2 regions of the Corallincola platygyrae genome follow, and region 1 is predicted to be linked to the other one. Evidence: predicted binding sites of a transcription regulator. Region 1 holds the regulator's gene; the other holds the start of a gene.

Region 1 (11,975 bases):
GATATCTGCAAACTGCAAAGCGTAATCGGGAATGCGACGCGGCATGCCGGCCAAGCCCAGGAAATGCATGGGGAAGAACAGCACGTTGACCGAAATCAGCGAGCACCAAAAATGCATCTTACCTAGCCCTTCGTCATACATATGCCCGGTCCATTTCGGTAGCCAGTAATAGACCGCCGCCATAATCGAGAACACAGCGCCCGTGACCAGCACATAGTGGAAATGCGCCACCACAAAATAGGTGTCGTGATACTGAAAATCGACAGGCGTAATAGCCAGCATCAGGCCGCTGAAGCCACCAATGGTAAACAGGATCACAAAGGCAACGGCAAACAACATCGGCACCTCAAAGGTCAGTGCCCCCCGCCACATTGTCGCCACCCAATTAAAGACTTTGACCCCGGTCGGCACTGCAATCAGCATCGTGCAGTACATAAAGAAGAGCTGCCCGAACAGAGGCATTCCGGTTGTGAACATATGGTGAGCCCATACCAGGAAACTCAAGATGGCGATAGAAGCGGTGGCATAAACCATCGACGCGTAACCGAACAAGGGTTTGCGGCTAAACGCAGGGATAATCGCTGAGACCACGCCAAACGCCGGCAGGATCATGATGTAGACCTCTGGGTGGCCGAAGAACCAGAAAATATGCTGGAACATAACGGGGTCACCGCCACCTGCCGCATCAAAGAAGCTAGTACCAAAGTACTTATCGGTCAGAACCATGGTCACAGCACCTGCCAACACCGGCATAACGGCGATGAGTAAGAACGCGGTAATCAACCAGGTCCAGACAAACAGCGGCAGTTTCATCCAAGTCATGCCCGGCGCCCGCATGTTCACTATGGTTACGACCACATTGATAGCCCCCATAATGGAGCTGATCCCCATGATATGGACGGCAAAAACAAACAACGCGGTACTTTCCGGGCTGTAAGTCGTTGACAGTGGTGCATAGAAGGTCCAACCAAAATTGGGACCACCGCCTTCGGTAAATAGCGAGAACAGCAACATGCTGAAGGCAAAAGGCAGGATCCAGAAGCTCCAGTTGTTCATTCGCGGTAAGGCCATATCTGGCGCACCTATCATCATCGGAATCATCCAATTGGCCAAGCCGGTAAACGCTGGCATGACGGCACCGAATACCATGATTAAGCCGTGTACCGTGGTCATCTGATTAAAGAAGTTAGGGTCCACCAATTGCAGCCCTGGTTGAAACAGTTCTGCGCGGATCACCATCGCCATGGCGCCACCAACCAGGAACATGGCAAAACTGAACCAAAGGTAGAGGCTGCCGATGTCCTTGTGATTTGTGGTGAACAACCAGCGCTTGAGGCCTGTCGCTGGTCCGTGGTGGTGTTCGTGGCCGTCAACCGGCTCTGCTACGCTGCTCATAAGCTATATCCTCCGGTCAAATGGCACTTTTGATGCGGGCATCCACATCTTTGGGTTGAACCATCTGCCCGGTATCGTTGCCCCAGGCATTTCTTTCATAGGTGATCACGGCGGCTAACTCGCGCAGGCTCAACTGTTTGTCAAACGCCTGCATCGCAGTGCCTTTTTTGCCATGTATGACGATGTCGATGTGGCCGTTAATATCACCAATGGTTAGCGGGCTGCCTTTTAGCCCCGGGAATACACCTTTCAGGCCTTCACCATTTGGCTGATGGCACGCGGCACACGCTGCCAGATAGACCTTTTCACCTTCTGCCATCAACTCTTCCATAGACATACTCATAGCGAGCAGCTTTTGCTCTTCAGCTTTGGCTTGGGCTTGCTCAGCTTTCAGGTTGGTCAACCAAGCCCGATACTCAGTGTCTGGTTTAGCGATAACGACGATAGGCATAAAGCCATGATCCTTACCGCAGAGCTCGGCACATTGGCCTCGGTAAGTGCCAGGCTCATCAATTCTTGTCCACGCTTCGTTAATAAAGCCTGGATTGGCGTCTTTTTTAACCGCAAATTCTGGTACCCACCAGCTGTGGATAACGTCGTCAGAGGTCATCAGAAACCGCACTTTTTTACCGATTGGGAGTACTAACGGACGGTCAACTTCAAGCAGGTAGTTATCTGTTTTGGCTAACTTGTTTTCAATTTCTGCCCTGGGGGTAGCCAACAGACTGTAGTACTCGACGTCGTCATCTATGTATTTGTAGTGCCACTTCCACTGAGAACCTGTCACCAACACGGTAACGTCCGCTTCACTGGTGTCATCCATGTTCATCAGGACCTGGGTGGCCGGTATTGCCATACCGATTAAGATCAGTAGCGGCACAGCAGTCCAAAAGATTTCTACCTTGGTGCTTTCATGGAACTGGGCAGGCTTGACGCCTTTAGACTTGCGGTGATGGATGATCGACCAGAACATCACCCCGAAAACAATAAGACCAATAACACAGCAGATATAGAAAATGGTCATGTGGAGCTGGTAGACATCCTGGCTAACAGCCGTGACCCCTTTGGTCATATTCAGCGGCGTTTCCGCTGCGGCAGTAATTAGCGGCAGAAGGGCACCAACCCCAGCCGTTAGGCGTGTGGCAGTCCGTAACAAGAGGCTTCTCCTCGCACTTTTGAAACGCTCGTTTAGGAGCGTTTTCCCCAAAACCCCAGCAGCGGCTACTGTCCACGTTATGGTTTATTTTTTATCGCGGATGCAGCTGTCGGGCCTGAAGTAAGAATTGTTCATAATTCCTGAATCGTCTAAGAATTAATCAAAAAATTTGAAGGGGGCTGCAATTAGAAGTGACGATGAGAGATTGATCTAGGTCAAAAGCCTGGCGATGGCTATCAATCTCGATTTTATGCCTTAGGCAGATGTTTTAATTAGATAGATTAGTGGTAGCGGTAGTTTTAAGGCGCTTTGATATATGCCCTGATAGTTCTTATTGGCTGGAGTCAGCGTTGGGCGTACTTCCTATACACAGCGTGCCCTTTGGGTATCGCCGCTCCTGCGCGTTAGCATGCCCCGCGAAGTGTATTGGGTACCATGCGCCAGCGTTGGGCATACGACCGCCAAGGATGGCGGAAATGTCTAAAATGCAGGAGCAATTTTAGACCGTACTTCCTGTACATAAAAAAAGCCGCCTTGAAGGCGGCTTAGGTTGGAACACTGAAACTGTGGGGGATCAGTGGACCGACACACTTGCAACCATGGCAGCAGCGCGGGCAGCTGAAGACCATGGGGTTCCCGTATGGCAACGGCCTACGGGTCTGTGAAAGAGAAAGCTGTTGGTGTTGTAGCACTGCGCTTCGCTAATCAGTGCCTGCCATTGAGTTTCATCCAAAAGATCTGTCCAGCCGACAACGGCGCAACAATGATTAGAAGCCAAACCATTCATTACCGCGGCCATCAACTGACGATCACTGGTTGGATGCACCTGCAGCAGACGGCCTCCATCGACACCATTAGCGACCAGCCAATCTACGACCTGCTTATCTGGCGCCGCGACTAATACGACCCATTGATTACTTTTCTGACTGGCAAGAATACTGTTTAAAAGTGATTGATGTTGGCCTTCGACACTCACTAACTTGCTGGCACGTTCTGAGCGTTTCCAAGCACGAGACGTGTTGGCCTTAACCTCGGCTCTGACAAAACGGCGGCTGTACAGACTGGCTTGTTGAAACTGGCTCATAACCATTCTCCATTTCGAATAACGCCCACTGCCAGGCCCTCAATCGAGAGGCTCTCCGCACCCAGGTCTACTTTGATAGGTGAGTAGGCTTCATTTTCTGCATGCAGCAACACTTGGCGTCCATTCTGCTCGAACCGTTTCACGGTCACTTCGTCGTCACCGACACGAGCCACAACCACCTGACCATTATTCGCAGTGGTGGTTTTATGTACCGCCAGTAAGTCGCCTTCCAAAATTCCAATATCTTTCATACTGTCGCCATGGACGCGGAGTAGAAAATCCGCATTCGGACGAAACAGGTGAGGATCAACCTTGTAGTGAGCTTCAACATGCTCCTGCGCCAAGATTGGCGTACCCGCTGCAACCTGACCGATCAAAGGTAAGCCATCATCATTCGCTGCGGCTTCATCACCTTCCTGGGGTATCACTCGGATACCACGAGAAGTACCTGGCAATATCTCAATCAACCCTTTCTTGGCCAGCGCCTTCAAGTGCTCCTCAGCCGCATTGGCCGACTTGAAACCTAACCGACGAGCGATCTCAGCTCGCGTAGGCGGCATTCCGGTTGCTTCGATGTTGTCCTTAATCAAGGCCAGGATTTCCGCCTGGCGGGGCGTCAATGGGCGCATATCAATACCTGTTGTTTCATACAGTACACTGTGAGTATATACAGTAACTACTGTATGGCAAGTACAATCGCTGTTTTTTTGATCAGTATTTTCAGATTGGACAATCCATTGATTCATCATTCTTTTTTCAGTTCTGCTTTTGCAGTTCAGCAGAAACTACTGCAGACTGAGAACATCAAGGTCGATCCCTCACTGTTCGAATTGCATGCAAGAGTTGAACATCAGCCGCCTTCCCGACGATACAGGTTGGGAACTGGCGTTGACAGGAAAGTGGCTGCTTCAGCGCGGAGATACCCGCGTGGCCGAGCTGCTAAATGATCTCAAAACCAAAGTCGCGGCGGGCGAGCGCCTGACTTTTGTCGATGCGGGCATAGAGGAATGGAACAGCGCACTGGTTGTGCTGATAGAAAAGGTTCAAGGCTACGCCGATGAGCACGAACTCAAGGTCGACATCTCGTCCCTCCCCACAGGTGTAAGGCAACTCCGCGCACTCGCTGCCAGCCATCCCAAGCGCAAAGATATGTCCCGCAGGGACGAAGCCAAACCACCGTTTGTTGAACGGGTCGGCCTGGCAACATTGGCTTGGTGGAAAAGTACCCGAGTCAGCATGGCATTTATCGGTGAGTTGCTTTTTGCTGTGGGACGTATGCTCTCCGGCAAGACCAAGCTACGCTGGCGTGATGTCTATCTATGCATGGAAGATGCGGGCCCCAGCGCATTTCCGATTGTTGCTCTTATCAGTGTTTTGATCGGTATGATCCTGGCGTTTGTTGGTGCCGTTCAGCTGCAACAATTTGGTGCCTCTATATTTGTCGCGTCTCTGGTCGCCCTGGGTATGGCTCGCGAAATGGGTGCCATGATGACGGCCATTATTATGGCTGGCCGAACCGGTGCCAGTTACGCCGCTCAGTTGGGCAGTATGCAGGTTAACGAGGAGATAGATGCGCTGGAAACCATGGGCCTGAAGCCGATGGAATTTCTGGTGCTACCGCGCTTTATTGCGCTGCTCATCATGCTGCCGCTTTTAACCATCTTTTCAACAGTGCTGGGTATTGCTGGCGGCAGTTTGGTTGCGCTATTGATGTTGGATATAACCATTACCCAATACGTTGAGCAGATGACCTCAACGGTACCGCTACATCATTTCGTGATCGGGTTTGTGAAAAGCCTGCTGTTTGCGCTGGTTATCGCTGTTGCTGGCTGCATGAATGGTATCACCTGTGGTCGAAGCGCTACCGCGGTAGGTCAGGCAACCACTCGGGCCGTTGTAATGGCCATAGTATTTATTATCGTGGTGGATGCCGTCGTCACCATTATTACAACGGTACTCGGCATATGACCCAGGCGCATATTGAAGTTCGCGACCTCACCATGGCATACGGCAGCACGCTGATACAGCGCGATCTCGACTTCACCATTGGCCGTGGCGACATCTTTATCATCATGGGCGGCAGTGGCTGCGGCAAAAGCACCTTGATGAAGCATATGATCGGCCTGCTAACCCCGGCCAGAGGAGAGATCCTTTTTAATGGCGAGGCGATGTGGGAATGCGACTTCGCGTACCGCCAATCCATGGTGAAAAAGTTTGGTATCACCTATCAGTCTGGTGCACTTATCAGCTCTATGACCCTGGCTGAAAACATCGCCCTGCCATTGGAAACCTACACAGACCTGACCCCCTCAGATATTCGGGATGTAATTGCGCTCAAACTTGCTTTAGTAGGTTTGGCCGAGTTTGGTGAATATTACCCATCTGAAATCAGTGGTGGCATGCGCAAACGCGCAGCGCTTGCGCGTGCCATTGCGCTGGACCCGGAAGTGCTGTTTTTTGATGAACCTTCCGCCGGACTGGACCCGGTCAGCGCCCGACTGCTTGACGACCTGATCCTACAATTAAGGGACAGCCTGGGGGCCACCGTCGTCATGGTGACACATGAGCTTGCCAGTATCTTTGCTATTGGTACTAACTCGGTGTTTCTCGACCCAGAGACAAAAACCATGATCGCCCAAGGCGACCCAAATCAACTGTTAGCTGATTGCAACGACCCCAAGGTGCAGATGTTTTTGCGCCGGGGCGAATTATTAGAAGAGGCCTGATCTAATGGGACAAAATGCCAACGCGGCAAAAATAGGATTGTTTGTAGTAACGGCGTTAGCTCTGCTCGTAGCGGGCATTATTATGTTCAGTTCAGACCGCCTGTTCAGAACCTATGAGCGTTATCTAGTCGTGTTCCCGGGCTCCGTTCAGGGCTTGGTCAAAGGGTCTCCAGTCTCATTTCAGGGTGTCACCATCGGCGAAGTGGTTGATGTAAGGATCCACTATGCAACCAAGACCCGCCAGATCCTGGTCCCAGTGCTGGTCGATGTAAATTCTGACTTGTTGAACGAGTTTTTTGAGGGTGTCGCAGATAAAGATATGGAGCGTGCGACCCAAGGATTGAGAGCTAAGCTGGTGCCTCAAAGTTTAGTCACCGGTCGTTTGATGGTTCAGATCGAGTTTGAGCCCATGCAATCAGGCGAACTCCATCCAAGTAATCTCAAATACCCACAGATCCCAACCATGCCATCGGCCTTGGAAGTTGTTGGACAGGCATTTTCGTCAACCATGGAGAAGGTGGCCAAGCTACCGCTTGAAGATATCGCCAATAACCTCAACGCTATTCTGGAGCAAACCAGGCAGCTAACCGAAAGCCAAGGAGTGAAAGAGAGTCTTGCTGACTTGCATCACGCCAGCCGTGAACTCAATGTTTTGCTGGCGCAACTTAATAGGGATATGCCAGCATTAACAACGCAACTCTCGGGTACGTTAAGTACGTTTGAGCAAACAGCAAAGGATGTGTCAGGCCTAAGTAAAAGTGCGGAAGGCTTGGTTGCCGAAGGCCAAAAAACTATCGCACAGAGCACCGAAACACTCGCTAAGGTAGACGCCACCCTAGCCCAGGCCGAAGCGACGCTGCTGACCTATCAGTCTCTGGCAGATCATGACTCACAGCTTAAGCACTCTGCGGAACAAAGCCTACAACAGCTAAACGCCACACTGAAAAGTGCCAGAACATTAATCGACACCTTGCAGCGACGCCCCGAGTCCGTCGTTTTTGGTAAGTAGAGGGTGAGACCAGAGATGAAAGGAAGAAAGCCAATGTCAGGGTTTGCCAAGCATGCACTGACTGCAACATTACTTATCTCAACCATGCTAACCGGACTGACCGGTTGTAGTAGTTCGGTACCCACCAATTACTACCTGCTGAGCGCTGAAGCGTCAGAAGCAAAATTTACGAACCCTGAGCTGGCGTTGACTGTAGGTCCAGTTTATCTGGCGGATTACCTTAATCGTCAGGGCATGGTCTCCCGTGACAGCGATGTCGCCTACCAGATACATGACGATGAACTGTGGGCAGGACAACTCGATACCGAGATAGCGTTGATAGTGAAGCAGAATCTGGCCACGCTGACGGGCTCTGAGCACCTGCGTTCTTTTGGTGTCGTTGGCATGCAGCCGCAACACTCCATAAGAATTACAGTCGACCGATTTGATGCAAGCAGCGACGGTGCGGCCAGGCTTCAGGGAAGCTGGCAATTGCTATCAGCAACCCACCAAGAGCTAAAACATCAGGCCTTCTCATTCTCTGAGATCGCAGCAACGGGGACTGAAGGCAAAGTCCAGGCCTACAGCCAATTGTTACTGCAACTTAGCGAGCAAATCGCCAGCGCACTGGCCCAAATGCCGCTTGCGGAATGACGTAAGCCTGATTCAGACACAAGCCATCGGGGCGAATTTCTGCTATCTTCCGCCCCATCAACCTTATTCACAAGTTACTGAATTATCACTATGGCCGAGCGAAAGCGTTGGTATCACTCTTTGCTGGAGTGGCCTGTCCGTCTGCTGGTAAAAGGCACACCCATTCCCGAAAACCCCATCGAAGAGCATGGGCTTGTTCCTGAAAAGCCGGTTATCTATGTGCTGCAGGAAGATAGCGCCACAGATCGTGTCGCCCTTGCCCGCCGCTGTGCAGCGCTGGAGATGCCGGATCCATTTGAACCGGTAGAAATCAATGGTCGCCTGCAGTCTCGCATCATCTGTGTTGATCAAGCCAAAAGCTGGTTCAACAAAGAGGAAGCTGATCTGCCCTTCCGTAAGCAGGTATTGAGCTTACTTGAAGCCCACCGTCGTGATGAAGAGCTGGATGTTCAGCTGGTACCCACAGGAATCTACTGGGGACGCGCGCCAGGCCATGAAAAACCTTCTCTGCTGGCCGGATTAGGTGATAAAGGCTCACCCAACTGGTTCCGCAAAATGATCATGGTGCTGTTCCTTGGTCGCGATAGCTTTATCCGTTTCAGCAAACCCGTGTCACTGCGCCGTATGGCAAACGACTTTGGTATTGATGACCGCACTGCGCACCGCGTCGTTCGTGTCGCTCGCGTGCACTTCTATCGCCAGCGTTTGATGGTTACAGGCCCTCGCCTTGCAGACCGCCAGGCCATGTTCCAGCAATTGTTGACCACGCCCGCCATGCGCAAGGCGATCAATGATGAGGTGCAGGCCAAGGGTAAATCGGAACAAGCCGTCAAAGAGGAAGCGGTTAAGTACATGGACGAGATCGCTGCGAACTATTCCAGCAATCTGATCCGCATTCTCGACCGCTTTATGACCTGGCTGTGGAATCGCATCTATCGCGGTATCAAAGTTAATAATTCTGAAAAAGTCCGTAACCTGGCGCAATCAGGCCATGAACTGGTTTATGTGCCCTGCCACCGTAGCCACATGGACTACCTGCTACTTAGCTATGTGCTCTACTACGAAGGTTTGGTACCGCCGCATATCGCCGCGGGTATTAACCTGAATTTCTGGCCTGCGGGCCCCATTTTCCGCCGTGGTGGCGCGTTCTTTATGCGCCGCTCGTTCCGAGGCAACAAGCTCTACAGCACGGTATTCCGTGAGTATCTGGCCCTACTGTTCCAGAAAGGCTATTCGGTTGAATATTTCACCGAAGGCGGCCGCAGTCGTACTGGACGCCTGCTACCACCCAAAACCGGTATGCTGGCGATGACAGTACAGACACTGCTACGCGGTGGCTGTGAGCGCCCCATTACTTTAGTCCCCGTTTATCTGGGCTATGAACACGTAATGGAAATCGGCACCTATATGAAGGAACTTAAGGGCAAGCGTAAACAGAAAGAGAGCGCCTGGCAGGTACTCGGCGCCGTACGCAAGCTGCGTAACTTCGGTTTAGGCTATGTAAACTTTGGTGACCCTATTCCGCTCACCAGCTTTATGAACCAGCATGCACCTGAGTGGCGCGACTCTATCAATGAGTTGGAAGCACAAAAACCGAGCTGGCTGACCCCAACGGTTAATCAGCTCAGCCAGCGTGTGATGCGTGAAATTAACAACGCGGGTGCTCTTAATGCTATCAACCTGTGTGCGCTTACGCTGCTTTGTGCCGAGCAACGCTCGCTGAGCCGCAAAGCGCTTGAAGCACAAATCACTCTCTATCTGGCATTGGCGAAAGCTGTGCCCTATCACCCGCAATCAACCTTGCCTGAGGGTGACGCAAGCAGTTTGGTCACTCACGCTCTGGAGATGGACAAATTTGCAGTACAGGAAGATGGCTTGGGAGAGATCATCAGTCTCGAGGGTAAAAACGCGGTACTAATGACCTATTACCGCAACAACATTATCCATATGTTTGCCCTGCCCAGCCTGATCGCCTGTAACGTGCTGCGTCACCGTCAGATCAGCGTCGAATCACTTAAGCGAACGGTGTGCGAAGTCTATCCGATGCTGAAGGCCGAGCTGTTTATGGATTGGGATGATGAAGCACTGTCTTCCCAGTTTGAGCAGCAACTGACTGCACTTGAGCAGTTAGGGCTGTTGATCCGACAGGGCGAGCTGTTGCAGGTGCCTCCGCACCAATCCAGCAAGCGTAATCAGCTGATCTTGCTTGCTAACGTAATTCAGGAAACGCTGCAAAGATACTGCATTACGCTGGCTCAATTGACACGCAACCCAAGTTTGGAGCGTGGGCAGCTAGAGTCGAGCAGCCAGAAAATTGCAGAAAGACTCTCTGCTTTGCATGGCATCAGCGCCCCTGAGTTCTTTGATAAGAAGGTATTCTCGATCTTTATCTCATCACTGCGTGAGCAGGGATACATCGGTGAAGATGGTGATCACCAACGATTGTCATCACTGCATCAGCAACTGAGCATGTTGCTGGCAACCGAGATTGCACAAACCATTGAAGAAGCGGTGGCCTGATAGGTCACACACCGACTATCAATCACAAAAAAGGCTGCCTGTTATTGCAGCCTTTTTCTTTTCTCAGGACAGATAAAAATCCAAAGCTAATTTCAAGCTGATAAAAACCAAGCGGGCGCCAGATAACTGGCCGCTAATCCCAGCGAAATAACCCATCCCACACTGTTGTTGGCCAAAAATGCGTTAAAGCAGGCATCTCTGTCCCGGCCTTTGACCTGAGTCTGCTGTCGCACAAAGAGAAACGCGGCAACTGCCAAAGAAAGCCAGGCCGGCCAGCTCAATTCAAGTTGCTTGAATAGCACCAAAAGCAGTACCAGAGTAGCGCTTTGAAGCAAACCCACTGCAAGCAGGTCGAAACGTCCAAACAGGCGCGCCGTAGATTTGATACCAACCTTCTCGTCGTCATCACGGTCCACCATGGCGTATAGCGTGTCGTACGCAACCGTCCAACAAAGATTGGCAACGAACAGTAACCAGGCATAGGCAGGCACTTGCCCCTGAACAGCAGCAAAGGCCATAGGGATAGCCCAGCTAAATGCTGCACCGAGTGCAAACTGGGGAAGATGAGTAAACCGCTTGGTAAATGGATACACGGCCGCCAGCAGCACTCCGCCAACGCTTAATATGATCGTAAAGGTGTTAAGCGTAAGCACCAGTAAAAACGCGACAAGACAGAGTCCAACAAACAGCCATATAGCTTCTTTCGCGGTGGCCTCGCCCGTCACCAAGGGTCTTTGGGCAGTGCGTTTTACATGACCATCGAATTTGCGATCTGCAAAGTCGTTAATCACACATCCCGCGGAGCGCATCAAGAATACGCCGGCACCAAACACAAGAGCCAAATGCAGACTAGGCAATCCCTCTGCCGCCATTAACAGCGCCCAAAGTGTTGGCCATAGCAACAGCAAGGTACCGATGGGACGATCCACTCTCATCAGTCGACCATAGGCGGATAGGCGGCGGGTATCCATCAAGTGATTCCTATCGATAAGCCTGACAATCAGGCAGAAAAATCTCCGAGAGCAACAGCTCCCCAGCGGGCAGACAAAAGCGAGAACGTCGGCCCCACAGCTCACGTGGTTTAGCTTGAGCACCTTCGGCTAATGCCAACTGATTCAGCCCATGCTCAGATGACAACTGAGTAAATTCCACCAGGTCCCGGGACATGCCTGGAGTAGAAAAAAGCAAAGCGCCAAGGGGCTTAGAGCCAAGTTGACCCAGCTCTTTGCCTCGCTCGAGAGTGGCGCTAGGGACTACAGTGCGGGCAAAAACCCAAGGTCGATCATCGCACAGCAGAACAACCTCACGGACAAAACCACGTTGTCCCCGGCAGTGCAAAAGGATCTGTTCGTCGGGCGTAAATGCCTGCACTCCCTCACCCAGCACTTTGACAGTGAATGTTTGGCATTGTTGCTTTAAGCGTGCGGTCAACGAGGTTTGATCAAGTAACCA
Region 2 (11,975 bases), on a different contig from region 1:
TAGAACAACTATTCCCCAAATGGCGCCTTCGCCCAGATCTGCGGCAGTTCCGAATACCACCATTAATCCGACTATTCCCATAGCGGTGCCTACCAATTTGGCGGGAGTAAACGCTTTCTCTCCAAGTAAACGGGCCGCAAAAACACCGGTAAAAATAGATGTAAAACCAAATATGACTGAAAGCCAGCCAGAAGGTATCAGCTGCGCGGCCCAATAGCTCGCCAGCATACTGACATAACAACCAATACCTGCCGCCAGATAGCTCTTTCGCGCAGCAGCCGTCCAGGGAAGTCGAAATCTAATGACCTGCTGCACCACAAGCGCTGTGATAGCAGCCAATGTCAGACGCGCGGTCACACCAAAAAGAAAACCACTATCCTCACCACTCCAACTGATAGCCAGAGGCGTTGTAGCCCACAACAAAACAATACCTAAATAGGCGGCCTGTACTGACATTGCTCCCCTCCCTTTTACTGACGAAACCGCGCCTGAAAACCAATGCGCACGGCTGAAACTGAAACCTGAAAACTCGTTGGGCATAAATGCCATTTTTCGTGCAAAACGTTTCGTGTCACACGAAGCGTTTTGCACTATCGCCGCTCCTGCACATTAGCATGCCCCACGAAGTGTTTTGCACTATCGCCGCTCCTGCACATTAGCATGCCCCACGAAGTGTTTTGGGTACCATGTGCCCGCGCTAGGCATACGACCGCCATGGATGGCGGAAATGTCGAAAATGCATGGAGCATTTTTCGACCGTTCGTCCTGAACACAGCGCGCCCCGCGAAGCGTTTTGGGTATCGACGCTCCTGTGCATCCATGCACACGCGTCATACCGTACTTCCTGAACATAAAAAAAGGCCGCAGTGTTAGCTGCGGCCTCTGTTAAACAACGAATGCGGATACTAACGTCGTTGTCTATCCCTGGCCGCAGGGGCGCGTTTCGCCCACACACAGAGGTGTAGCGAAATATCCTGAGACTTAGTGACAACGTAAATATTCTGCATTTGACAACAAACTCGTTAGTGAAGGATTCAGCATGCGCCGTGAACTCAGATCTTGCAAGGTGTCCACAAAAACAAAAGCCGCGACAATCCGCGGCTTTTCCTGCTCAATTTGTAAACAATAATTTACGAGGTTAAGTCATCGAAGAAACGTTTCACGCCTTCAAAGAAGCCTGTTTCTTTCGGCTTGTGCTTGGTAGAGCCTTTGAAGCTCTCGTCCAATTCTTGCAACAGCTCTTTCTGTTTGGCAGTCAACTTAACTGGGGTTTCCACTACCGCTTTACACATTAAGTCGCCCACAGAATTACTGCGCACAGACTTAACGCCCTTACCACGCATGCGGAACATACGCCCGGTTTGTGTTTCAGCAGGGATCTTAAGTACAACACGGCCATCTAGGGTTGGCACTTCGATTTCACCACCCAACGCAGCCTGCGCGAAGCTCACGGGTACTTCGCAATAGAGGTTGTTACCATCACGGACAAAGAACTCATGATCTTTGACGTGCATCTGCACATACAGATCACCCGCTGGTGCACCAAATTCACCGGCTTCACCCTCACCAGATAGACGAATACGGTCACCGGTATCAACACCCGCAGGGATTTTAACCGACAGAGTTTTGGTCTTCTGGACGCGGCCGTCGCCATGACAGGTATTACAAGGATCATCAATTACCTGACCACGACCGCGACAGGTTGGGCAGGTTTGCTGGACGGCGAAAAAGCCCTGACGCATCTGGACCTGGCCAGAGCCATGACAGGTACCACAGGTCTTAGGAGATGTCCCCGGCTTGGCTCCTGAGCCGTCACAGGTTTCACAGGTAGCCCAGGTTGGCACCTCGATCTCACGAGCGATACCCTTAACCGCTTCTTCCAGCGTCAATTCCATGGTGTAACGAAGGTCTGCACCACGTTGCGCCTGACGACCACCGCCGCGACGACCACCACCGAAGATATCACCGAACACATCACCAAAGATGTCAGAGAAGTCTGCGCCCGCACCAGGACCACCACCACGGTTAGGATCGACACCCGCGTGACCGAACTGATCGTATGCCTGACGTTTTTCTTTGTCAGTCAGGATCTCGGCTGCTTCGTTAACTTCTTTAAACTTGGCTTCAGCTTCTTTATCACCCTCATTTCTGTCCGGGTGAAACTTCATCGCCAGGCGCTTATACGCCTTTTTGATTTCGCGTTCTGTGGCGTCTTTACCGACACCTAACACTTCGTAATAATCGCGTTTAGACATACCTGAACCGCTTTAATTTCTGGCTTTCGACAGACAAACACGGGCGTTGGTCTCCCAGCGCCCGTGTTTACTCAAAGTAATGACCTTATTGTAAGGGCGATTTACTTCTTGTCGTCGTCTTTTACTTCTTCAAACTCAGCGTCAACAACATCGTCGTCTTTCGCTGCTGAGCTTTCAGCACCGCCTTCAGCACTCTGCGCTTCAGCTTGTGCTTTGGCCTGAGCCAGCTCCATCAATTTGCTGGAAGCTTCCATCAGCGCCTGAGACTTGGCTTCGATTGCTTCTTTGTCATCGCCCTTAATCGCTGCTTCCAGCTCGGTCAATGCCGCTTCAATCTTAGTCTTCTCATCTGCTGGCAGCTCTTCGCCCAGCTCTTCAATCTGCTTGCGAGTCGCGTGAACCAAAGCATCCGCTTGGTTACGTGCGCCTACCAGCTCTTCGAACTTCTTGTCTGCTTCAGCGTTAGCTTCTGCATCCTGAACCATACGTTCGACTTCGTCGTCCGACAGACCTGAAGATGCCTTAATGGTGATCTTCTGCTCTTTGCCTGTGTCTTTATCTTTCGCAGATACGTGCAGGATACCGTCCGCATCAACGTCGAAAGAAACTTCAATCTGAGGTGTGCCGCGCATCGCTGGGCGGATACCTTCCAGGTTGAACTGACCCAGAGACTTGTTCAGGCTCGCCTGCTTACGCTCACCCTGCAGCACGTGTACGGTAACCGCAGACTGGTTGTCTTCAGCCGTAGAGAAAGTCTGTGACTTCTTAGTTGGAACCGTGGTGTTCTTCTCAATCAGAGGAGTCATCACGCCGCCCATGGTTTCAATCCCCAGAGACAGAGGCGTTACGTCCAACAGCAGGATGTCTTTCACATCACCGCCCAGTACACCCCCCTGGATAGCCGCACCTACAGCAACCGCTTCATCAGGGTTCACGTCTTTACGTGGCTCTTTACCGAAGAAGTCAGTCACAGCCTTCTGTACCGCAGGCATACGTGTTTGACCACCAACCAGAATCACATCGTTCACATCGCCAACAGACAGATCTGAATCTTTCAGAGCAATCTTCAGCGGCTCAAGTGTACGCTGGATCATGTCTTCAACCAGAGACTCAAGCTTAGCGCGTGTTACTTTGATGTTCAGGTGCTTAGGACCAGTGGCATCAGCAGTAATGTACGGCAGGTTAACTTCCGTCTGCTGAGCAGAAGACAGCTCAATCTTGGCTTTCTCTGCAGATTCTTTCAGGCGCTGCATAGCCAGAGGATCCTGACGCAGATCGAAACCTTGCTCTTTCTTGAACTCTTCAACCAGGTAGTTGATCAGACGGTTATCGAAGTCTTCACCACCCAGGTGTGTATCACCATTGGTCGCCAGTACTTCAAACGTGTGCTCGCCTTCTACTTCGTCAATCTCGATGATTGAGATATCGAAAGTACCACCACCCAGGTCGTAAACAGCGATGATGTTATCACCCTGCTTCTTGTCCATACCGTATGCCAACGCCGCCGCAGTCGGCTCGTTAATGATACGCTTAACTTCCAGACCCGCGATACGGCCGGCATCTTTGGTTGCCTGACGCTGTGAGTCGTTGAAGTAGGCTGGTACTGTGATAACGGCTTCAGTCACTGCTTCACCTAAGTAGTCTTCAGCAGTTTTCTTCATCTTCTTCAGGATTTCAGCAGAAACCTGAGGCGCAGCCATTTTCTCACCATGCGCTTCAACCCATGCGTCACCGTTGTCTGCTTTAACGATCTTGTAAGGCATGATGCTTACATCGCGCTGTACTTCGTCATCTTCAAAACGACGACCGATCAAACGCTTGATAGCAAACAGCGTGTTCTGAGGGTTAGTGACAGACTGACGCTTTGCAGGCTGACCAACCAGAATTTCGTCACCGGTATATGCGATAACAGAAGGTGTTGTGCGATCGCCTTCAGCGTTTTCAATAACGCGAGGTGCTTCGCCGTCCAAGACTGATACACAAGAGTTAGTTGTGCCCAAGTCGATACCGATAATTTTACCCATTTGTACGTTCTCCAACAAAACCGGTACTTTTCATTGCTAACAAAGGTGGGGTCGCAAAAACCCTTTTCAAGCGCAGGGTGAAATTTTTTTTCAAAATATTTCGAACCGGGATATTTCAACTGCAACATTCACTGCCATTACTGGTAACGAATGCCCAAGAACGCCGTCTTCAGGCTTACGGTCTTCAATCGCTAAGCTTTAAAACCAGAGAGCTGGCTTCTCAAAAGGCAAAACAATCCTCGTAGAGACAACAAAATCAGAAACCTCTATGCTGACCGCAATTTCGGATGGGGAAAATACAATGCAGTACAAAGCCGTTAGGTTGGTATTGGTAATTCTAATGTTGTCTCAGCTCTCAGGCTGCGTTGCTGCCGCTGTAGTGGGTACAGCAGTGGGGGTAACGACAACAGTGGTTGGTGGCGCGGTCGATGTAGCCGATGCAGTTACACCAGATATAACCGATGATGACGATTAGACACCGTCTCCTCTGACACACAGCATATCGCGACCATCGACTGGAGAATTATAAAAACGCACAGGTAGTTTTCGACTGTTCGTTCTGAACATCGTCGCTCCTGCGCGTTAGCATGCCCTACGCAGTGTTTTGGGTACCATGCGCTCGCGACATACGACCGCCATGGATGGCGGAAATGTCGAAAACGCATGGAGCAGTTTTCGACCGTTGATCCTGAACATCGTCGCTCCTGCGCGTCCATGCGCTCGCGACATACCGTTCGTCCTGAACATAAAAAAGCCGCACTAGGCGGCTTTTATAAATCAATGTATCAGACAACACTCGCGTGCTATTTACACCTGCGTATCTACACCTTGAGGTGCTTGGGCAACCATTACCATGGCAGGACGCAACAAACGACCATTCAACTCATAGCCTTTCTGCATCACCATCATCACATGGTTAGGTGCATACTCAGCACTCGGCTGCATGCCCATAGCCTGATGCTTATTTGGATCCAGAGGCTCACCCAGTGGATCAATTACCTGCATGCCGTGTTTTTCTACCACGCCAGCAAATCCTTTCTGCGTCAGCTCGATACCCTCAATCAAAGGCTTGAGCTCTTCGTTCTCGCGATCAGCCGCCTGTAGGGCGCGCTCCAGATTATCGATAACCTCCAGCAGATCGCCGGCAAATTTTTCCAGCGCAAACTTACGAGCCTTGTCGGTCTCTTGTGCGGCACGACGACGGGCGTTATCAGCTTCCGCCATTGCACGCAAAACAGAGTCTTTTTGATCATCGACCTTGGCATTGGCTGCGGCAAGCTCCGCCTCCAGCGCTGCGATGCGCTCCTCTGCAGTTTCTACTGGTGCACCTTCAGTGCTTTCTACTGTTTGCTCTTCAGCAACCTGTTCTACCACCTCAGCTTCAGGCGGGGTGTTCTTGTCACTCATATATTCTCCAATAAAGCCCAGAGGCCTAAGCTGGTGACTATTATGGGGATTGATCTTACTGTTTCAAGGCAATACTTGCCGCCAATGCCGCCGACAGTATACTGAGGCAGACTTCATCAGAAGATTTTCCAATGAAAAAGACGTTTCAAACGATTGGATTAATTGGCAAACCTCACCACGAGGGTGCTAACCAGACACTGCTTCAACTTTACCAATACCTCACCCAGAAGGGATTGGACGTGCTCGTCGAAGAGCGTGTTGCCAGCGAGCTGGCACTTGAAGGGGTATCTCCGGTTGATTTGGTGCAGATTGGCGAGCGCGCTGATCTGGCCATTGTTGTGGGCGGTGACGGCAATATGCTGGGCGCGGCACGTGTGCTGTCCCGGTTCGATGTTGGTGTGGTTGGTGTGAACCGCGGCAACCTGGGTTTTTTGACAGATTTAAGCCCAGACGAATTTGAAGCACCACTCACAGAAATCCTGGCCGGTGAATATCAGTTAGAGAAACGTTTCTTATTAGAAGCCGAAGTCTATCGTCATGGCCGATTAAAGAGCAGCAATACAGCAGTGAACGAAGCGGTACTTCACCCAGGCAAAATCGCCCATATGATCGATTTTGAAGTACTGATTGATGATGACTTTGTTTTTCAACAGCGCTCAGATGGCCTGATCATCTCTACACCCACAGGTTCAACCGCTTACTCGCTCTCCGGCGGCGGCCCGATCATGATGCCTTCACTGGATGCATTGGTATTGACCCCGATGTTTCCGCATACGCTGTCAGCAAGGCCCATCGTGGTCGATGGCGACCATACCATCACCCTGCGCGTTTCTGACGGCAACGAAGACAATCTTCAGGTGAGTTGTGATGGCCATGTGACACTGTCAGTGATGCCGGGAGATGAAATCAAACTGAGAAAGCACCCATCGCCCCTGACATTGCTGCACCCTCGCTGCTACAACTATTACGAAGTGCTGCGCTCTAAGCTGGGCTGGAGTCGGCGTCTTTTTTAGCCAATAAAGGGTCAAATTCCGTACAAAAAAGTTGCGCCTCGCTCAAAATACTGTATACATACACATATACTGTATGTGCATACATATTTTTGAGGCGCGACCATGCTACAGCAACTAACCATTCACAACTTCGCTATTGTCAGCCAGACAGATATAGAACTCAGCCCCGGCATGACCACCATCACGGGTGAAACCGGTGCAGGTAAATCTATTGCGATTGATGCGTTGGGATTGTGTCTTGGCGATCGTGCAGACGCCTCGCTGGTTCGCCCAGGCGCCAGCAAAAGTGAGATCTCTGCGCGCTTCACTCTTAACCAACATAAAGAAGTGTACAAATGGTTAGCGGCCCACGACCTCGACAGTGACGAAGATGAATGCATTATCCGCCGCGTAATCAGCGCCGAAGGACGCTCCCGCAGCTATATCAACGGTCAGCCAGTACCCCTGCAACAGCTGAAACAGCTTGCCCCCCTGCTGGTAAGCATTCACGGTCAACATGCACATCAAACACTTCTTAAAGCCGACCACCAACGAAAACTGCTGGACAGATTCGGTAACCACCAGGCAAAACTCACTGCGGTATCAAATGCATTCAAGCAATGGAAACAGTTGGGTAAAGAGATCGCTCTGTTAAAGCAGACTCAGGAACAGAGAGAGGCGCGTCGCCAATTGCTTCAGTACCAGGTAGAAGAGTTGGACCAATTTGCATTGGCTGAGGGCGAATACGAGCAGGTTGAGCAGGAGCACAAACGACTTTTTAATGGCCAGAGCCTGCTTGATGGCGCCATGGCAGCGTCTCACCTGTTAAGTCAGGACGAGCAAGTCAACGCCTGCCAGCTAGTCAGGCAAGCTATTTCTACCATTGGCGATCTGACCGAAGCCGATCAAAAGCTCAAACCCATTTTCGATATGTTGACCGAAGCAGAAATCCAACTAACGGAGGCAAGCAATGAACTCAACCACTACAGCGAAAGCATCGAGCTGGACCCGTCGCAGCTGCAGCACCTGGACCAACGCCTGTCGACCGCGTTGCAACTGGCGCGCAAGCACCAAGTCACACCGCAGCAACTCCACGAGCACCATCAGCAGTTAGCAGAAGAGCTAGCAAATCTTGCTGGCACAGATGATCAGCTAGCCGCCATGGAGCAGTCTCACCAACAGGCATGGCAAGCATACAAAGATGAAACTCTGGCACTGAGTAAGCTCAGAGAGAAGTCAGCAAAAACGCTATCGGCGAAAGTGACAGACGCGATCCGTGAACTGAACATGCCCAAAGGCGAATTTAAGATCCTTTGTGTACCACTCGAAGAGGAAAAAGCGTCTGCTTATGGCCTTGATGATGTGCAGTTTATGGTAACAACCAACCCAGGGCAGCCTGTTCAGCCCCTCGGCAAAGTTGCCTCAGGCGGTGAGCTTTCCCGTATCAGTCTGGCACTGCAGGTACTCACCTCTAACAAGCTCTCTACCCCAACACTGATTTTTGACGAAGTCGATGTGGGTATCAGCGGCCAAACCGCAGCCATTGTCGGTAAACTACTGCGCAAATTAGGCGAAACCTGTCAGGTGATGTGTGTGACTCACTTGCCACAGGTTGCCGCCTGTGGTCACCAACAGCTTAATGTAGCGAAACACAGTGACGATACTTCTACCGATACTAACATCCACTGGTTGGGCAAAGAGCAGCGCATTGACGAGCTAGCCCGTATGCTCGGTGGAGACGTCATTACGGACCGAACCCGTGCCAATGCACAGGAGTTATTGCTCACAGCTTAACGGCTGCGCTCTTTCCCTAAGCCTGCAGCTTGGTTATTATGCCGTGCAGTCAGATTAGAGAGATAGAAGTTCATGCGATTGAAACACCTGTTCATAGCCCTGGTTTTGCTTCCGTTGTCGGGCTGTGCCTGGTTTAGCGACTTGGTTTATAAGGTTGATATCCCCCAGGGCAACTACATTGACGAACAGCAGGTGGAAAAGCTTCGCGTCGGCATGACCAAAGAGCAGGTCAAGTTCGTTCTGGGCACGCCCATGGTGAAAAATTCATTTCGGGATACAACCTGGTACTACGTCTACCGCCTGAAAACAGGTAAAGGCGCAGAATACAACAAACGCCTGATTGCCAAATTTGATGACCAGGAGAAATTGGCATCGGTGGAAGGTGATTACGAGCTAAGCCCTGAGTTTTCAACCCCGATAGGTAGCTAGCTGAGTATAGATTTTAAAGAGAGAGGCGGAAATTATTCCGCCTCTTTTTTTTGTCTGCGATTCGGATGCGGTCTGCCGCCAGTGGTTTTATCCGCACGCCCCTCTTTCTTAGCGCGCTCCGCTCGCTGCTTACGTACTTCTTTGGGGTCAGCAATTAAAGGGCGGTAGATCTCAATGCGGTCGCCCTGACTCAACACGTCATTCAGCTTGGCCGCTTTATTCCAGATCCCGACCTTGTTCTTAGCCAGATCAATCTCGGGATAGCTGGCAATAATCCCCGATGCAACAATGCCCTGCTCAACCGTTGCGTTGGCAGGTACATCAACCTCGACTAGAGACTGTCGGTCTGGCAAGGCATAAGCAACTTCGATAGAGATGGAGTCAGACACCGTATACCTCCTTGGCACGGGCAACAAATGCATCAACCATATTTGATGCCACCTGATTGAACACTTTGCCAAATGCCAGTTCTACCAGCTTGCCAGAAAATTCAAATTCCAGCGATAAACTGATTTTGCACGCCGCTTCGTCCAGTTCAGTAAAATGCCAGTTTCCTATCAAACTCCGAAACGGCCCCTCAACCAGCTGCATCTCAATACGTTGGCCATCACTCAGTTGGTTGCGTGTGGTAAACCACTTATTGATACCCGCTTTCACTATCTGTACCGAAGCCAGCATTTCTTTATCAGTCGCCTGATGCACCTTGGCACCACCGCACCCAGGTAGAAAATGAGCGTAAGCTTCTACATCATTCACAAGTAAATACATCTGACTGGCACTGTAGCTAACCAGAGCGGAACGTTGGATTTGCGGCATAAATAAACTCTTCTCTAACAACCTGCCGATAATACCAAATTTGCGGATAGGGTGTTATTCACGCGTCGTGTCATATACAGCGGCAAAGGAATTCGTATAATGGCGACCCTATGGCAAAGAAAAAACCAAAACAATCCAGCAATACCATCGCGCAGAACAAACGCGCCCGTCACGATTACTTCATTGAAGATAAGATCGAAGCCGGCGTTTCTCTGCAGGGATGGGAAGTGAAAAGCCTCAGAGAAGGCAAAGCGAACATCGCAGAAGCGTACATCTTTTTGAAAGATGGCGAAGCTTTTCTATTTGGCGCTACGTTTACACCTCTTCATGCGGCTTCAACCCACGTTGTTGCGGACCCAACCCGTTCGCGCAAGCTGCTGCTGAATCGCAGAGAGCTTGACCGCCTGTATGGCCGAGTTAATCGCGAAGGCTACACCCTGCTTCCACTGACGCTTTATTGGAAAAAAGCCTGGGTTAAGCTTGAAATCGGTGTGGGTAAAGGTAAGAAGCAGCACGACAAACGCGCTGACATTAAAGATAAAGATTGGTCCCGCCAGAAAGAGCGAGTGATGAAACACGCACGCTAATCTCAAAAGGCGTCTTGCTAAAGCATGACGCCTGAACCTGCCGCAGCCAGTTGCCCCAGCGCTTTATCCACTAACTGTTTATTCAACTTCTGCGCTGTTTGCGGGCGGCTAAGCAAATACCCCTGGATATATTGGCAGTTCAACTTTTTCAGCAGCGCCAGCTCTTCCGGCGTTTCTACACCCTCAGCAACAACCACCAGCTCCAGCTGTTTTGCTAACACCATAATTGACGCAAGGATCCGCCGGTACTTCTTACATGTGGCCGCTTGGTTAACAAAGCTGCGATCGATTTTAAGTACATCGATCGGCAGAGATGCCAGCGAACTCAGTGATGAATACCCTGTACCAAAGTCATCAATAGCGATCTTCACACCCAGCTCACGTAAGCCTTCAATCTGCTGGATAATCTCATCACTGGCTTCCATCAGATATGATTCAGTGATCTCCAGCATCAGGCAGCGTGGCGGCAGCTTGGTCTCTTTCAGTGCCTTTTCAACCCAATCTTTCAGTGGCAGTTGTTTGAGCTGCACATTAGATACGTTGATAGAGACCCTAGCCTTACGCAAACCAACCCGATTCCAACTCTCCATCTGTCGCATTGCTTCGCGCAATACGAAGTCGCCTAACGGCAGGATCTGACGGGTTTCTTCAGCAATCGGGATAAATTCGGCAGGAGAGATGGAACCATCCATGGGGTGGTGCCACCTGAGCAAGGCTTCGAAATAAGCCACTTCATCACTGTTGATATCAATGACAGGCTGGAAATCGAGGGAAAACTCACCGTCATTCACCGCACGGCGTATTTCATTGGACAGATAGTGCTGGCGTCGAACCTCTTTCCCCATCTCTGGCAGATAAACCCGGTACGTGCCCTTACCGTCACTCTTAGCTTTATACATGGCTACATCAGCCATCTGCAGCAGGTTCTCTGGCGACTGACCATCCTGAGGATACACAGCTATACCAATGCTGGCACTGATGTTTACCCGTTGTTCACCAAAACGAAACTCCTTCTCTAGCAACTCGATAATACGCTCTGAAACATGCTCCGCCTCTTCCGCCGCGTTGATATTGCTGAGAATCAATGTGAACTCATCGCCACCCAAACGGGCCAAGGTTTTCTTAACCGTTGTTGGCCCCCCCGCGGTAAGGGCAATCACATCCGAATGACGGGTAGCCGCATTTAACCGCTTAGCGACTTCGACCAATAACCCATCACCCACACTATGGCCAAAAGTATCGTTAACCTGTTTAAAACCATCGAGGTCGACAAACAGCAATGCCAGCTTTTGTTTGCCCTCTTCCGCCTCTTCTATCGCTTTCTCCAATGCCAATTGGAACTGCTGACGGTTAGCCAGACCGGTAAGCTTATCTGCAAAATGAGCCGCACTTACCGCTTCTTTTTGTTCATTAAGCTTCTTTGATAGGCGCTGAATCGATTCCTCGATTACAGCTGCGTTGTCGTTATTCAGCCTATAGTGACTGCTCAATCCGGCCTGTTTCGCGGCCAAAGAAGCTAATCTCCGTGCCTGACGGCTTAACTTGCTGCGCTGGCGATACATGGCAAAGGTGATCAGAAACGGCAGGACCACCACCATGGCCAGCAAGTGAGACGCCACCACATGACTTTTAGGCAGTGCTTCGCTTAACAAAGAATCGACACTGGCGGTA

The links. Region 1 encodes LexA, which represses DNA repair genes until DNA is damaged. Its sites were predicted from a motif close to TACTGTATNNNNATACAGTA; they were not measured.
Region 2: a site for LexA is predicted at 6,767-6,786, ahead of recN (DNA repair protein RecN). Genes of this name have one in related genera too.

What each region holds. Positions count from the first base shown of each region.
Region 1 is NZ_BAABLI010000009.1:73,293-85,267, reverse strand. It holds gene ctaD (cytochrome c oxidase subunit I) at 1-1,395, opposite strand, end outside; gene coxB (cytochrome c oxidase subunit II) at 1,412-2,506, opposite strand; gene ABEA14_RS08520 (hypothetical protein) at 3,126-3,635, opposite strand; gene lexA (transcriptional repressor LexA) at 3,632-4,264, opposite strand; gene ABEA14_RS08510 (MlaE family ABC transporter permease) at 4,470-5,603, shown strand; gene ABEA14_RS08505 (ABC transporter ATP-binding protein) at 5,600-6,361, shown strand; gene ABEA14_RS08500 (MlaD family protein) at 6,366-7,370, shown strand; gene ABEA14_RS08495 (PqiC family protein) at 7,386-8,003, shown strand; gene plsB (glycerol-3-phosphate 1-O-acyltransferase PlsB) at 8,094-10,523, shown strand; gene ubiA (4-hydroxybenzoate octaprenyltransferase) at 10,616-11,494, opposite strand; gene ABEA14_RS08480 (chorismate--pyruvate lyase family protein) at 11,505-11,975, opposite strand, start outside.
Region 2 is NZ_BAABLI010000004.1:258,534-270,508, reverse strand. It holds gene ABEA14_RS01845 (DMT family transporter) at 1-456, opposite strand, end outside; gene dnaJ (molecular chaperone DnaJ) at 1,131-2,255, opposite strand; gene dnaK (molecular chaperone DnaK) at 2,357-4,279, opposite strand; gene ABEA14_RS01830 (NF038104 family lipoprotein) at 4,581-4,754, shown strand; gene grpE (nucleotide exchange factor GrpE) at 5,087-5,686, opposite strand; gene nadK (NAD(+) kinase) at 5,818-6,699, shown strand; gene recN (DNA repair protein RecN) at 6,802-8,472, shown strand; gene bamE (outer membrane protein assembly factor BamE) at 8,545-8,901, shown strand; gene ABEA14_RS01805 (RnfH family protein) at 8,934-9,290, opposite strand; gene ABEA14_RS01800 (SRPBCC family protein) at 9,283-9,717, opposite strand; gene smpB (SsrA-binding protein SmpB) at 9,828-10,304, shown strand; gene ABEA14_RS01790 (putative bifunctional diguanylate cyclase/phosphodiesterase) at 10,322-11,975, opposite strand, start outside.